One region of the Mesobacillus stamsii genome, then DNA from elsewhere that is predicted to be linked to it. Evidence: riboswitches for the same ligand, from Rfam matches in the RefSeq annotation. Region 1 holds a riboswitch; the other holds the start of a gene.
What was found. Region 1 has a riboswitch for S-adenosylmethionine ahead of J2S25_RS04035 (methionine ABC transporter ATP-binding protein). Riboswitches for the same ligand answer to the same signal wherever they lie in the genome.
Positions count from the first base shown of each region.

Region 1 (4,704 bases):
CAGTACCAAACTTCAATTCCTTAGGGTTGTCTTTAATGTCGTCAATGGTTGCTTTTACTTTTTCCACGCCATCATTAAGTGTAATCAGACCCTCTTTTTCCAGCATTGTCAAAATTCTGCCATGGTCGGCCACTGAACTGCTCATAATGATTAGCGCACCTTTTGGCAGTTCCTCAAGACTTTTGTAGTCCTTAGAATATACTCCGATGGGCTCGATGTGGATTCCCCCTGCAATTTCAAACTTATAGCCATTGTCAGCCATTTGTGACTCCAGGTACGGGATATGTTGGAAATAGTTGGCATCCAGTTCTCCTGAATCCAATGCCTGGTTTGGAACAACATAGTCATTGAATGTCTTAATTTCCATTTGATATCCTTGTTTTTCAAGAAGCGGTTTCGCTTTTTCCAAGATTTCTGCATGAGGTACGTTGGACGCCCCAACGACAATTTTCTTGCTGTCCTCCTTGCCGCTGTCTGTTTTTCCTGCAGATGAACCACATGCTGCAAGGCCTGTTGTCAAAATCAATACTAAAAATGCTACTAACCATTTTTTCATTTTCTTTCTCTCCTTTTATCTTTTATCTAATTTCCTTGTGATGGAATCACCGATAATCTGGATTAAAAATACGATGATTAAGATGATGATGGTTGCCATCAGTGTGACATCGCTGCGACCTCGCTGAAATCCTTCCAAATAGGCGAGATTTCCAAGACCGCCCGCACCGATGACTCCTGCCATCGCCGTGTAACTTACAAGCGCGATCGCTGTCACTGTAATGCCTGAAACCAAGGCCGGCATTGATTCTGGAAGAAGAACCTTCCAGATGATCGTTGTCGTTTTAGCTCCCATGGATCTTGCAGCTTCAATAACTCCCTTATCAATCTCACGCAAACCAATTTCAACCATCCTAGCATAAAATGGCGCGGATCCGATAATTAACGCTGGCAATGCAGCATTTTTGCCAATCATTGATCCGACGATGATTTTCGTAAAAGGAATGAGCAGGACGATCAAAATAATAAATGGAATCGATCGAAAAATATTCACCACAGCGCTCAGCACCACATGAATCAGTTTGTTTCCCCATATATTATCTGTAGCAGTTAAAAAGAGCAGCAGTCCGAGGATGGCTCCTATTAGGAAGGTAGCGACCACAGAAATGGCACTCATGTATAGTGTATCAACTGTCGCTCCCCACATGCGGTCCCAGTTAACATTTGGAAACAAAGTTTCAGCCATTTGAAATCACCTCCACTCCGACTTCATGCTGGCCGATAAATGTAATTGCATTGTCCAATTCTTCTTCTTCTCCATCAAGATGGATGAACAAAATTCCATATGACCCGTTTTGTGTCTGGGAAATTTTTCCTTGTACAATCGTAACCGTTATCTCGAATTTACGGATCAAATTGGTAATTAGCGGCTGCTCGACCCCTTCGCCTACGAATGTCAGCTGGATCACCCGTCCATGCGGATACCGGTCGAGTAAATGGTCTACCGTTTCCTTTGTTTCCTCTGGTTCCGTTACTTGTTGGACAAACCTTTTCGTAATTGGCTGCTGCGGATTCTTAAACACATCCAAGACATGTCCTGTCTCAACGATTCTGCCGCCCTCCATGACTGCTACTCGGTGACAAATTTTGCGGATGACATGCATTTCATGGGTGATCAGGACGATGGTAAGCCCCAGCCGCTTATTGATATCGACAAGAAGATCCAGAATTTGGTCGGTTGTCTGTGGGTCAAGTGCGGAAGTCGCTTCGTCCCCTAGAAGAACCTTTGGATTATTCGCCAACGCCCTGGCGATCCCGACCCTCTGCTTTTGCCCGCCACTTAACTGCGAAGGATAAGCATCTCCCCGGCCATCAAGACCGACAAGCGAGATCAATTCTTTTACCCTTTTGTCCCTTTCAGCTTTCGGCACTCCTGCAATTTCGAGAGGGAATGCAATATTATCTGCAACCGTCCTCGACCAAAGGAGATTGAAATGCTGGAATATCATGCTGATTTCCTGTCTTGCTTTTCTTAATTCTGCACCCTTAATCTTGGAAACTTCCCTGCCTGCAACAATGACAGATCCTGATGTTGGAATTTCAAGCCCATTTAACATACGAATTAGGGTACTTTTTCCTGCGCCGCTATATCCAATGACCCCGAAGATTTCGCCTTCTTTTACTTCAAGATTAACATCATCTACCGCCTTGACTTCGCCTTTTTTTGAAGGATAAATCTTTCTAGCTTTTTTTATCGTAATCAATTGACTCCCCCTCTTTCGCAACCGTTCTATCCACCTGAAAAATACCCTAGTATAATAGGAAGGTTATCAATCTATTTTCCCATTCAGCAACCAAAAAATTCATGTAAAAAGCCTTTCTGCAAATAAGCAGAAAGGCATAGTCGTAGGCGGTATCCTTTCTCTCATCTGCCAAAGCAATCAGCTTTGAGTGAATTGGCACCATTTCAGATAAGCAAGCTTACTGATGGTTGCCGGGCTTCAACGGGCACTTCCCTCCACCTCTCTTGATAAGAGTATGCTATTAAATTTTTACTAGCTATTTTAGTTACGAATGTGATTGTAGCACGGAACAAAAATGGGTGTCAATAAAATTATTTCAAAATTCTTTTTCTCATGGTCCTTTGATATTATACTCTTGCAGGTATCCCAAGTACTCCCGTTGCCTTTTCAATAGCCTGCTCGAGGTCAGCGATAATATCATCACTATTTTCAATGCCAACAGAAAGACGAATTAAATCTTCCGGAACACCCGCAGCTTTGAGTCCGTCTGAATCGAGCTGCTGATGGGTAGTGCTTGCAGGATGGATAACCAAGCTCTTCGCGTCGCCGACATTGGCAACATGGGACCATAATGTCAAGGCGTTGATCAGTTTCGCACCTGCTTCTCGGCCACCTTCTATTCCAAATATCACCACTGACCCAGCACCTTTTGGAAGGTATCGATCTGCCAGATGCTTATCAGGGTGAGAGTCATGGCCAGGGTAGGTGACCCAAGTAACGGCTGGATGTGACTCAAGATAGTCTACTATCTTCCGCGTATTCGCAACATGCTCTTTCATCCGGACATGCAATGTTTCGATTCCAAGATTCAATTGGAAGGCACTCTGCGGGCTGATGGCCGGACCAAGATCACGAAGCAGCTGGACCCTTGCTTTCACAATATATGCGGCGGCTCCTATGGCTTCACTATAAACAATATCATGGTAGCTAGAGTCGGGTTCATTGAAACCAGGAAACTTAGGGGATTTCCAATCGAATTTCCCACCGTCGACAATGATTCCGCCCATAACTGTACCATTGCCTAAAAGCCACTTGGTAGCTGAGTGAATGACAATGTCTGCTCCATATTCAATCGGCCGGCATAAATAGGGCGTCGCAAAAGTATTATCGATGATCAGCGGAACACCAGCTTCATGCGCAATCTCCGCGACAGCTTCTATATCCAATACCCTAAGACTTGGATTTCCAATTGTTTCTGCGTAGACCGCCTTTGTTTTTGGGGTAATGGCCTTCCTGAAATTTTCAGGATCATCGGAATCCACAAAGTGAACGGTAATTCCATATTTCGGCAATGTTACGGCAAATAGATTGTAAGTCCCTCCGTACAGGTTAGAAGCAGCGACAATTTCATCCCCTGCATGGGCGATATTTAAAATCGCCAACGTAATTGCAGACATACCACTTGACAAGGCAAGGGCTCCAACTCCCCCCTCCAACAAGGCGACCTTTTCCTCCAGTGCCGTGACGGTAGGGTTATGAATTCGCGAATAAATATAGCCTGGCTCCTTGAGTGCGAATAAATCAGCTGCATGATCTGTGTTTTCAAACTGGAATGCATTACTAGCATAAATCGGCACAGCTCTAGCTCCCGTTACCGGATCTGGAGACTGTCCTCCGTGTACACCAATCGTTTCGATTCTGTAATTTTTTTGCTCATTTGCCATCTTCATCTCTCCAATCATAAAATTTTCGGAAAGGTGATACAAAAAGCCCTCTTCTTAAGAAGAGGGCCATTTATCAACTCTCCTTATCTTTTCAGAGTATTTACTCTGCAGGAATTAGCACCGTGTTTTACCAACCGGTTGCCGGGCTTCTTCGGGCCAGTCCCTCCGCCTCTCTGGATAAGAATATTCAGTTTGTTTTCATTGCGTTAAAGTGATGATACCACGATCGAAAATGTAGGTCAATCTATTTTCATTTTTCAGAATGAATTTGCTAATTCGGCAAAATTCTTCATTTCCCGAGAAATATCTCCAAAGAACCACGGTCATTTGGCGGTTTTCATAATTGGAATGCCGGATTTTGTCCCTTGCCATCAGCCTTGCAATTCTGTTAATTTTTCAAATAAATAAGGAACGGATTGAAAGGCATAGATTTTCTCCTGTACCTCTCCGTTTTTTATTAAAATCAAACATGGTACACTTTCTATTTCAAATCGTTCAGCCATTTCAGGAAGGAAGTTCAAATCTGCTTTTCCGGATCGGAGTTCAGGTAGCAGCTGTTCGATCACCGTCAGCATTTTGCTTGCCAACTGACAAGTACCGCATATTGGGGTGTAAAAGTATAGGTACCCTGTGTGCTTTTCTGCAAGAAAAGTTTCGATTTCCGTTTTGTTCCAATCTTCCATTTTTGAGTCATCCTTTTTCTAAGTACTCTGCATGCACATCAATATTTGCTCCAATTAAAA
Region 1 covers NZ_JAUSUN010000004.1:33,464-38,167, reverse strand. The annotation lists gene J2S25_RS04045 (MetQ/NlpA family ABC transporter substrate-binding protein) at 1-556, opposite strand, end outside; gene J2S25_RS04040 (methionine ABC transporter permease) at 572-1,240, opposite strand; gene J2S25_RS04035 (methionine ABC transporter ATP-binding protein) at 1,233-2,258, opposite strand; SAM riboswitch class I at 2,417-2,531, opposite strand; gene J2S25_RS04030 (O-acetylhomoserine aminocarboxypropyltransferase/cysteine synthase family protein) at 2,645-3,961, opposite strand; SAM riboswitch class I at 4,042-4,145, opposite strand; gene J2S25_RS04025 (thioredoxin family protein) at 4,333-4,644, opposite strand; gene J2S25_RS04020 (toprim domain-containing protein) at 4,652-4,704, opposite strand, start outside.

Region 2 (4,704 bases), on a different contig from region 1:
TTTTTTTTGCGAGGAAACCGGATTTTTGGTCACCAATAGGCTAGATTGGTGCCCTGTTTTCAGAGAAATCGGGCATTCAGGTCACCGATGGGCCTGATTGGTGCCCTTTTTTTCCAGAGAAACCGGGAATTCAGGTCACCAAACATTGATGAATAACGAGCCATCAAAACTAAAGGCCATCTCTTCACCAGAGATGGCCTCACTTAAATTCTTATTTAACGGTTGGTCCGCCTTTTTCTTCGATTTCAGATGGTATGTTTGTGAACTTTTTAAAGTTGTCGCGGAACTGGGCTGCGAGCTCGTTTGCTTTTGTATAGTAGGCTTCCTTGTCAGTCCACGCTTTAACTGGCTGGAGGACATCGTCAGGTACACCTGGTACATGCAGTGGGATCTCAAGGCCAAAGATTTCGTCTTTTGCGGTTTCGACGTTCGTCAGTTCGCCTTCTAGTGCAGCCTGGACCATCGCTCTAGTGTACGCCAACTTCATGCGGCTTCCGATGCCATATTCTCCGCCAGTCCATCCCGTATTCACGAGGAATACCTTTGCGTTGTGCTCGGCAATTTTTTCACCAAGCATTTCGGCGTACTTTGTTGCTGCAAGCGGCAGGAAGGGAGAACCAAAGCATGTGGAGAATGTTGCCTGCGGTGATGTAATGCCGCGTTCTGTACCAGCGAGCTTGGACGTGTATCCGCTCAGGAAGTGATACATTGCTTGTTCCTTTGTTAACCTGGCAATTGGAGGCAGTACCCCGAAAGCGTCGGCTGTCAGGAATACAATGGCGTTTGGATGGCCAGCGATGCTTGGATCCACGATATTTTCAATCGCTTGAATTGGATAGGCTGCCCGAGTGTTTTCGGTCAGGCTGCCGTCATCATAATTGGCCACACGTGTATCATCATCGACTACGACGTTCTCGAGAACCGAGCCAAATCGGATTGCCTCAAAGATTTGCGGTTCTCTTTCCTTGGACAAATTGATGCATTTGGCATAGCAGCCGCCTTCGATGTTGAACACACCATTAGCAGACCAGCCGTGTTCATCATCCCCAATCAACCGGCGGTTATTGTCAGCAGATAAAGTTGTTTTGCCTGTACCGGATAGTCCAAAGAACAAGGCGACATCGCCTTCGCGTCCAACATTCGCCGAGCAGTGCATCGACAAAATCCCGTTTTCCGGAAGCAAATAATTCATTATCGAGAAGATCGATTTCTTCATTTCACCGGCGTACTCAGTCCCGCCGATCAAGACGACGCGCTGCTCGAAGGAAATGATGATGAAGGTTTCAGAGTTTGTCCCATCTATTTCAGGGTCGGCTTTGAAGGTAGGGGCTGAAAGGATTGTAAACTCGGATTCATGCTCAGCAAGATCTGCTTCTGTTGGCCGAATGAATAATTGATGGGCAAAAAGATTATGCCATGCATATTCATTGATGACTTGAATGGGTAGGCGGTACTTCTTATCTGCCCCAGCAAATCCGTTGAAAACGAAAACTTCGTCTTTATCTTGGAGGTACTTCAATACCTTATTATATAGCTTCGTAAAAGATTCCTTGGAGATCGGCTGGTTGACTGGCCCCCAGTCGATTTTATCTTTTACGGATTCTTCTTCGACAATAAATTTATCTTTAGGGGAACGGCCAGTATATTTACCAGTCGTCGCTCTTATCGCACCTGTTGACGTCAAGATTCCTTCTTTTCGGTTTAGCACCTTTTCAACTAGCTGGGGGACAGAAAGCTGTACCCGTATATTGCTTCCATTAATTAATCCTGAAAGTTCATTTGATATCCCTACAACGTTCATCGGAGAATACCTTCCTTTTTAAAAGATTCAGATTATGTAATTTCTTGATATTAGTATAGCACATTTAACGAATTAATCTATACTAATATACGGAAAAATTCCATTTGTCCATACGTTAGGAAATTGAGAATGTATTTTGAAAAAAAACCATTGACAGGCCATTATATCTTCGTTATGATTTGGACTTGAACGGATACTCTCTTATCCCGAGCTGGTGGAGGGACAGGCCCAATGAAACCCAGCAACCTGCAAACGAGAATGACAGCTTTTGAATTTGCTGTCCCTTTTTCGGGCAAAGGTGCTAACCTGATGCAAGGGATTTGCCCTTGAACGATAAGAGCGAAAGGCGCGGAATTTAGCAAAAACCTTTCCTCATATTTGGAGAGGTTTTTTATATTGTTTTTTCCTGGCCAATGCATGGGACTACTGCTGGGTTAAATTTTAAAAAAGAAGTTCACCATGAATTTTCCTAATAAAAACTCAGCGTTTATTTCATACTACGTAGGGAATGAGTACCGTATCAAACGAGGTTTGTATTGGGACAGCCTCGGGTCTATTTTTATACATGAGGGAGGAACTCAGATGTCACACAAACGCCGTTTGTTTACTTCTGAATCAGTAACAGAGGGCCATCCGGATAAAATTTGCGACCAGATTTCTGATGCGATTTTGGATGCGATCCTGGCTAAAGATGCGAACGCACGTGTTGCAGCCGAAACATCCGTTACGACAGGCTTGGTCCTAGTTGCAGGCGAAATCACCACTTCTACATACGTAGATATTCCAAAAATCGTCCGTGAAACCATCAAGGAAATCGGCTATACTCGCGCAAAGTACGGATTCGACGCGGAAACTTGCGCAGTGTTAACTGCCATCGACGAGCAGTCAGCTGATATAGCGATGGGAGTTGACCAGGCGCTTGAAGCACGTGAAGGTCAGATGTCAGACGCAGAAATCGAAGCAATTGGTGCTGGAGACCAAGGTTTAATGTTCGGTTTTGCGTGCAACGAAACGAAAGAGCTTATGCCACTTCCAATTTCCTTGGCACATAAAATTTCCCGACGTCTGACGGAAGTTCGCAAGGAAGAAATCCTTCCTTACCTGCGTCCAGACGGAAAAACTCAGGTAACAGTTGAATACGACGAGAATGACAAGCCAGTCCGTATCGATACAATCGTTATCTCAACACAGCACCATCCTGAAGTTTCGCTTGAGCAAATCCAGCGCAACCTTAAGGAACATGTCATCAAGCCTGTCGTACCGGCAGAATTGATTGATGAAAACACAAAATACTTCATCAACCCAACTGGCCGTTTCGTAATCGGCGGACCACAAGGTGATGCAGGTCTTACTGGCCGCAAGATCATCGTAGATACTTACGGTGGATATGCGCGTCACGGAGGAGGCGCATTCTCTGGGAAGGATCCTACAAAAGTGGACCGTTCAGCTGCATACGCGGCGCGTTATGTTGCCAAGAACCTCGTTGCTGCTGGTCTTGCCGAAAAAGTCGAAGTTCAGCTTGCATACGCAATCGGCGTTGCCCGTCCGGTATCCATCTCCATTGATACGTTTGGAACAGGAAAAGTGAGTGAGGACGTACTGATCGACGTTGTGGAAAGCAACTTCGACCTTCGACCTGCTGGTATTATCAAAATGCTGGACTTGCGCAAGCCAATTTACAAACAGACAGCTGCTTACGGACACTTTGGCCGTTCGGACGTTGACCTTCCATGGGAGCGTACAGACAAAGCTGAAACGCTCCGTACTCAAGCTCTCGGCAAATAAGAAAAAGGAGTTACATAGAAATTATGTAACTCCTTTTTCATATCAAACGTCAAATCAGTGATTAGATGGTTTGCGAATGGAGCAAAAGGTGAAAAATAAAGTATTCCCTTAAATTCCCCATGGATTTTACTGCAAAAATTTTGTGTTTAATGATAGGATAAGATGGTATGTTTGGATTGAAAGCAAAAAACATTAATAAATTTTTTTACTGAAATGGAGAAGGTGAAGTACATAATGTGTGGCTTTATCGGATGTGTACATGAGAAAGCGCAGGAATACAGCAGCGAAGATAAGCAGCTGTTCAAGAATATGAATGACATCATCACCCACCGTGGTCCAGATGATGATGGATATTTCTACGATGAGCATATCCAGCTCGGCTTCCGTCGTTTGAGCATCATCGACCTGGAGGCTGGCCATCAGCCATTGACGTATGAAAATGAACGTTATTGGATCATTTTCAACGGAGAAATATACAACTACCTAGAGCTTCGTGAAGAGTTGATCGAAGAAGGACTGACGTTCGAAACCCACTCTGATACAGAAGTGATCATTGCTCTATACAGCCAGGTCAAGGAGCAGGCTGTCGACAAGCTGCGCGGAATGTTCGCATTTGTCATTTGGGATAAGCAAGAAATGGTTCTTTACGGGGCACGGGACCATTTCGGCATTAAACCATTCTTTTATTTTGAAGATGAAAATCGTACATTCTTCGGTTCTGAAAAGAAGAGCATTTTGCTTGGCTTGCAGAATGATGTAATTGATTATAAGGCTCTGCAGCATTTTTTAACATACCAGTTTGTTCCCGAACCGGACACCATGTCTGAGGGCATTTACAAGCTGGAACCAGGGCATTATTTTACAAAAAAAATTGGTTCGCCGATGGAAATAAAGCGTTACTGGAAAGCGAGCTTCTCGCCTATCCATAAATCAGAGGATGAATTTACGAAGGAGATCAGGGATGTCCTGTTCGAATCGGTGAAAATTCATATGCGCAGTGATGTGCCAGTTGGTTCATTCCTTTCTGGCGGGATTGATTCGTCGATCATCGCGTCGATCGCAAAGCAATACCATCCTGGAATCAAGACATTCTCGGTCGGATTTGAACAGGATGGCTT
Region 2 covers NZ_JAUSUN010000005.1:190,986-195,689, reverse strand. The annotation lists gene pckA (phosphoenolpyruvate carboxykinase (ATP)) at 212-1,801, opposite strand; SAM riboswitch class I at 2,000-2,141, shown strand; gene metK (methionine adenosyltransferase) at 2,384-3,586, shown strand; gene asnB (asparagine synthase (glutamine-hydrolyzing)) at 3,821-4,704, shown strand, end outside.
Region 2: it holds a riboswitch for S-adenosylmethionine, as region 1 does, so the genes downstream of both, metK (methionine adenosyltransferase) here and J2S25_RS04035 (methionine ABC transporter ATP-binding protein) in region 1, are expected to answer to the same signal.